Regions from separate parts of the Pseudomonas grandcourensis genome, predicted to be linked through region 1. Evidence: predicted binding sites of a transcription regulator. Region 1 holds the regulator's gene; the other holds the start of a gene.
The links. Region 1 encodes sigma-54, which starts transcription at its own class of promoters, with help from an activator protein. Its sites were predicted from a motif close to ANTGGCATNNANNTTGCTNT; they were not measured.
Positions count from the first base shown of each region.

Region 2: AABM52_RS21305 (CmpA/NrtA family ABC transporter substrate-binding protein) is a predicted target of sigma-54. The motif match lies at 1,652-1,671, and genes of this name have one in related genera.

Region 1 covers NZ_CP150919.1:991,724-995,134, reverse strand. Annotated here, with positions in the region: gene lptA (lipopolysaccharide transport periplasmic protein LptA) at 1-123, shown strand, start outside; gene lptB (LPS export ABC transporter ATP-binding protein) at 123-848, shown strand; gene AABM52_RS04260 (RNA polymerase factor sigma-54) at 1,094-2,587, shown strand; gene raiA (ribosome-associated translation inhibitor RaiA) at 2,662-2,970, shown strand; gene ptsN (PTS IIA-like nitrogen regulatory protein PtsN) at 2,983-3,411, shown strand, end outside.
Region 2 covers NZ_CP150919.1:4,763,341-4,766,751, reverse strand. Annotated here, with positions in the region: gene AABM52_RS21310 (ANTAR domain-containing response regulator) at 1-308, opposite strand, end outside; gene AABM52_RS21305 (CmpA/NrtA family ABC transporter substrate-binding protein) at 324-1,535, opposite strand; gene AABM52_RS21300 (quinone-dependent dihydroorotate dehydrogenase) at 1,764-2,783, shown strand; gene AABM52_RS21295 (ribosome modulation factor) at 2,930-3,145, opposite strand.

The DNA of each region.
Region 1 (3,411 bases):
GACACGGACAAGAAACTCGCCAGCGCCGGTCGCGCCACAGGCAGCAAGGTCACCGAGTCGCGCCCGCGTATCGACATGGTGATCCAGCCGAAGAAGAAAACCGACGAGAAAAAGGCCCAGTAATGGCAACTCTGAAAGCTCAGCATCTGGCCAAGAGCTACAAGAGCCGCCAGGTCGTGCGTGACGTCAGCCTGTCCATCGACAGCGGCCAGATCGTCGGCCTGCTTGGCCCGAACGGCGCCGGCAAGACCACCTGCTTCTACATGATCGTCGGCCTGGTGCAGGCCGACCAGGGCCGCGTCCTGATCGATGATCTGGACGTCAGCCACCAGCCGATGCACGGCCGCGCAAAGGCCGGTATCGGCTACCTGCCGCAAGAAGCATCGATCTTCCGCAAACTGTCGGTGGCCGACAACATCATGGCCATCCTCGAGACCCGCAAGGAACTCGACAAGGCCGGCCGTCGCAAGGAGCTGGAAAGCCTGCTGCAGGAGTTCCACATCAGCCACATCCGCGACAACCTGGGCATGAGCCTGTCCGGTGGTGAGCGCCGCCGCGTGGAAATCGCCCGCGCCCTGGCCACCAACCCGAAATTCATCCTCCTCGACGAACCCTTCGCCGGCGTGGACCCGATTTCGGTCGGCGACATCAAGCAGATCATTCACCACCTCAAGGCCAAAGGCATTGGCGTGCTGATCACGGACCACAACGTTCGTGAAACCCTGGATATCTGTGAAACCGCCTATATCGTCAATGACGGCCAACTGATCGCCGAAGGCGACGCAGAGACCATCCTGGCCAACGACCTGGTCAAGGAAGTGTACCTGGGCCATGAGTTCCGCCTGTAAGCGCTGAGCCGTGCCCAGGCAGTTGCCCGGGCACCTGACCGGCCCACTCACCAGCGCCTCGTGCCGACAAGCGTGGTCAGCCCTCAACAAGGGCAGCGCAGCAACACAGCTTTATAGTTTTTATTGTTACAGCGCTCTAGGCAAACCCTTTAGTTTCAGGCATATAATTTGCTTAAGTTTGGCGCCCCGGCGCCCTGTAGTGGATGGCGCATGTGCGCCGGCGAATAAGGTGTTAAGCCCCTGCCATGAAACCATCGCTAGTCTTGAGAATGGGCCAGCAGCTGACGATGACACCGCAGCTGCAACAGGCCATCCGCCTGCTCCAATTGTCGACCCTGGACCTGCAACAGGAAATCCAGGAGGCCCTGGAGTCCAATCCGATGCTCGAACGCCAGGAAGAAGGCGACGACTTCGACAATTCCGACCCCTTGGCCGACAACGCCGAACAAAAGCCCAACACTGACATCCAGGAGCCCTCCTACCAGGAAAGCGCCCCTACGGTTGATAACCTTGAGGAAGGCGACTGGAACGAACGCATTCCCAACGAACTTCCCGTCGATACTGCCTGGGAAGACGTATACCAGACCAGCGCCAGCAGCCTGCCAAGCAACGACGATGACGAGTGGGACTTCACCACCCGCACCTCGGCCGGCGAAAGCCTGCAGAGCCACTTGCTGTGGCAACTGAACCTGGCCCCGATGTCCGACACCGATCGCCTGATCGCCGTGACCCTGATCGACTGCATCAACAATCAGGGCTACCTGGACGAAACCCTCGAGGAAATCCTCGAAGCCTTCGACCCGGAACTGGACATCGAACTGGACGAAATCGAAGCCGTCCTGCACCGCATCCAGCAATTCGAGCCCGCCGGCATCGGCGCCCGCAACCTGGGCGAATGCCTGCTGCTGCAATTGCGCCAGCTGCCTGCCAAGACCCCTTGGCTGGCCGAGGCCAAGCGCCTGGTCACCGATTACATCGACCTGCTTGGCAGCCGCGACTACAGCCAGTTGATGCGTCGCATGAAGCTCAAGGAAGACGAACTGCGCCAGGTCATCGAGCTGGTCCAGAGCCTCAACCCTCGTCCGGGCTCGCAGATCGAGTCCACCGAAGCCGAGTACGTCGTTCCTGACGTCATCGTGCGCAAGGACAACGAGCGCTGGCTGGTGGAGCTCAATCAGGAGTCAGTGCCACGGCTGCGGGTCAACGCCCAGTACGCTGGTTTCGTGCGCCGCGCCGACACCAGCGCCGACAATACCTTCATGCGCAATCAGTTGCAGGAGGCCCGCTGGTTCATCAAGAGCCTGCAAAGCCGCAATGAAACCCTGATGAAGGTTGCCACCCAGATCGTCGAGCATCAGCGCGGCTTTCTGGAGTACGGCGACGAAGCTATGAAGCCGCTGGTCCTGCATGACATCGCCGAAGCGGTGGGCATGCATGAGTCGACGATTTCACGGGTGACCACCCAGAAGTTCATGCACACCCCCCGGGGCATTTATGAACTGAAGTACTTTTTTTCCAGTCACGTAAGCACCTCCGAAGGCGGCGAATGCTCGTCCACGGCGATCCGGGCGATCATCAAAAAACTGGTTGCAGCGGAAAATCAGAAAAAGCCGTTGAGTGACAGCAAGATCGCTGGTTTACTGGAGGCACAAGGCATTCAGGTGGCTCGCCGCACCGTCGCCAAGTACCGCGAATCCCTCGGGATCGCGCCTTCGAGCGAACGCAAGCGGTTGATGTAGGGCCACGCCACAGCGTTCCAGTGGTAGATCATCTGATCTACCGCTTTATGCACTGGCAACGAAGGAGAAGCTGTATGCAAGTCAACATCAGTGGACACCAACTGGAAGTGACCGAACCTCTTCGCACCTACATCGGCGAAAAACTCGAGCGATTGGAGCGACATTTCGACAAGATCACTAATGTGCAGGTCACGATGACCGTCGAAAAACTGAAGCAGAAAATCGAAGCCACGCTACATATTCCCGGGAATGAAGTGGTCGCCAACGCGGAACATACCGATATGTATGCCGCGATCGACGCACTCACCGACAAGCTGGATAAACAACTCAAAAAGCATAAGGAAAAGACCCAGAGCCTCCTTCAGGGCGCAACCGGTCGTTAACACTCCCTACCCATGATCCGACTTGAAAGTATCCTGACCCCCGGCCGTTCCCTGGTGAACGTGCCGGGAGGCAGTAAAAAGAAAGCCCTCGAACAAATTGCCAATCTGATCGCCCGCGAAGTGCCGGCCCTGGAGATGCAAGATGTCTTCGAGGCACTGATTGCCCGTGAAAAACTCGGCTCCACCGGGTTTGGCAATGGCATCGCCATTCCACATTGCCGCCTCAAGGGCTGTGTTTCGCCCATCAGTGCATTGATGCACCTGGACGCCCCTATCGATTTCGACGCCATCGATGGCGCGCCGGTTGACCTGCTGTTCGTGCTGCTGGTCCCGGAAGCCGCCACCGATGCGCACCTTGAGCTGCTGCGACAGATCGCCAGCATGCTCGACCGCAAGGAAGTGCGCGAAAAGCTGCGTAGTGCTGCAAGCAACGAAGCCCTG
Region 2 (3,411 bases), 3.0 Mb from region 1:
CCTTCGACGATGTAGGCGCTGACCCCGGACTTGATCGCCTGGCGCATCACGTCGGGGTCGTGTTCGTCCGTGAACATCACAATCGGTCGTGGCTGGTCGCGAGTCACCAGCACCACTTGTTCCATGACATCGCGGCCCGGTGACTCGGTATCGATCAGAATCACATCCGGACGCACCGTTTCGACGCGTTCGGGCAAGTCGATGGTCAGGCCGGATTCATCGATCACTTCGAATCCGGCCTCGGTCAGGGCGGCCTTCAGGCGTCCGACTTTCTTGGCGGTGTCGTTGATCAGCAGGATACGCAGCATGTTCGTGGTCTCCTGTCAGCGGCTGGCGGATCGATGCGAGCTGTCGCTCATGGCGTGCAGTTTGAAACTGCGGGCATAACCGGCCGGGTCCGAGCCGTCCCAGATCTTGCCGTCGATCAACTGACTGCTACGCATTTCCTCGGCTGATGAAGCGACGCCGACGGCACGGGCGGCTTCACGGTAGAGGTCCAGTTGCTGGACCTGCCGGGCCACCGCGAGATAGTCCGGATCTTCGCGCAACAAGCCCCAGCGGCGGAACTGGGTCATGAACCACATGCCGTCGGACAGGTACGGCAGGTTGACCTCGCCATTCCCGTGCAAGCGCAGCGCGTGCGGGTCTTGCCAGCGGTGGCCAAGGCCGTCGGCGTATTCGCCCAGCAGGCGTGGTTCGATGCAGTCCAGTGGTGCGTCAAGGTACTGCACGGCACTGAGCAATTGTGCGGTACTGCGGCGATTCTCGGTGCTTTCTTCGATGAAGCGGCTGGCTTCCAGAACCGCCATCACCAACACCCGGGCGGTATTGGGGTATTGCTCGACGAACGCACGGGTGCAGCCGAGGACCTTTTCCGGATGATCGGGCCAGATGGTCTGAGTCGTGGCCAGGGTGAAACCGAGGTCCTGTTGCACGGCGCTGGCGGACCAGGGTTCACCGACGCAGAAGCCGTCGATTCGACCGGCCCGCAGGTGCGCGACCATCTGCGGTGGCGGCACCACCACGCTGTCGACATCCAGCAGCGGGTGAATGCCCTGGCTGGCGAGCCAGTAATACAGCCACATGGCGTGGGTGCCGGTGGGAAACGTCTGGGCGAAGGTGAGTTTTGAGCGAGTTTGGTGCACGTGCCGATCCAGTGCTTCAGGACTGGTCACTCCAAGCGCCTGCAAGCCGCGGGACAGGTTGATGCTCTGGCCGTTCTGATTCAGGCCCATCAGCACGGCCATGTCGGTCGCGGCCACGCCACCGATGCCCAGGTGAACGGCGTAAACCAGGCCGTAGAGGCTGTGGGCGGCATCGAGTTCGCCGCTGACCAGTTTGTCCCGCAGGTTGGCCCAGGACGATTGCCGCTTGAGGTTCAGGGTCAAGCCGTGGGGCTGGGCGAAGCCCTGGGTGGCGGCGACAACCACCGAGGCACAGTCGCTCAAGGCCATGAAGCCGAGATTGATTTCGGTTTTTTCCGGGGCATCGCTGCCATTGACCCAGGCCAGAGGGCCGGCTGACGGTTCGTTCATCGCGTGTTCACCTTGCAAAAAAAACGTCGTCCCGAGTGCTTGCATGAGCAGGCCGGGGACGACGCCATTGTCTTTGCACCCATTCCGTCGTTGGCATGGGTGCTGGTACCCAGAGTGGTGCAAGGCATATGCCATTAACCGTTGATTTGATCACGCGCCTCGCTTGCCGCCCCGTTGCCCGGCTATAATCGCCACCTCAATTCGCCGCCAATCGAGTCAAATCCGCCCATGTACACCCTGGCCCGTCAGCTGTTGTTCAAACTCTCCCCGGAAACCTCCCACGATCTGTCCCTGGACCTGATCGGCGCGGGCGGGCGTCTTGGGCTCAACGGCTTGTTGTGCAAGGCCCCGGCGAAGCTGCCGGTGAATGTCATGGGCCTGGACTTCCCGAATCCGGTGGGGCTGGCCGCCGGCCTGGACAAGAACGGCGCGGCCATCGATGGTTTCGCCCAACTGGGTTTCGGTTTTGTCGAAATCGGCACCATCACGCCGCGTCCACAGCCGGGCAACCCGAAGCCACGCCTGTTCCGCTTGCCGGAAGCCGAGGCGATCATCAACCGCATGGGTTTCAACAACCTCGGCGTCGATCACCTGCTGGCCCGCGTGGCGGCGGCCAAGTACAAAGGCGTGCTGGGCATCAACATCGGCAAGAATTTCGATACGCCGGTCGAGCGTGCCGTGGACGACTACCTGATCTGCCTGGACAAGGTCTACGCCCACGCCAGCTATGTGACGGTCAATGTCAGTTCGCCGAACACGCCGGGCCTGCGCAGCCTGCAATTCGGTGACTCGCTCAAGCAGTTGCTGGCCGATCTGGCCGAACGCCGCGCGGAACTGGCATTGCGTCATGGCAAGCATGTACCGCTGGCGATCAAGATCGCACCGGACATGAGCGACGAAGAAACCGCACAAGTTGCGCAAGCGCTGATCGAAACCGGGATGGATGCGGTCATCGCCACCAACACCACCCTGAGCCGCGTAGGCGTCGAAGGCATGGAGCACGGCGAAGAAGCCGGCGGTCTGTCCGGCGCGCCGGTTCGCGACAAGAGCACCCACACGGTGCAAGTGCTGGCGTCGGAGCTGGCTGGTCGCCTGCCGATCATCGCTGCCGGCGGCATTACCGAAGGCAAGCACGCGGCTGAGAAAATCGCTGCGGGCGCGAGCCTGGTGCAGATCTACTCCGGCTTCATCTACAAAGGCCCTGCGCTGATTCGTGAGTCGGTAGACGCAATCGCAGCGCTACGCTGACCCCATGTAGGTAATGGTGTATGGGACAGGCATAAAAAAGGGCTCCATAAAGGAGCCCCTGGGCCGGAGCCCGCCGTCCGGATGGGACGTGCGTGGTTAATTCAGTACAAAGTCAGATTGTCGTGTCGGAGTGTTGTGCCCTGTAATTAGCCGACGGCGTGAAGTTCGTTGAGTCTGTGGATTCCCGCAGTGCCGGTCATACCGTCCCAGTTGTCGCCGCGTCCTTCTCGCCAGCCGTTGATCCAGGCTTGACGTACCGACGGTAGAGTAAATGGGCAAAGCTCACGGGATTTACCACCAACGCCATATTGATATCCGCGCAAAAATGCTCTTTCCAACGGATCACGCTTAAGTCTTCTCATAGGGTGTTGCCCTCACTTGTTGACTGTATTTATCGCGTCGACCTCTATTGAGGTCTGGCAGAAAAACTCTGCCGTTGGTGGCTCGTTGCCGGCGTGACGAGCCAAGGTGTTGGCGTCATTGCGGCGCCAACCTGTATTGAGTTCTAACCAATGCGTCACATCGAGGGAATGATCGTTTTGTCATAAGGACGTAACCATTCATGTGCTAACGCCATAAGTAACAGAGCGTTTGTAGCGTATTTATTGGCCAAACCCCGGTATGATCG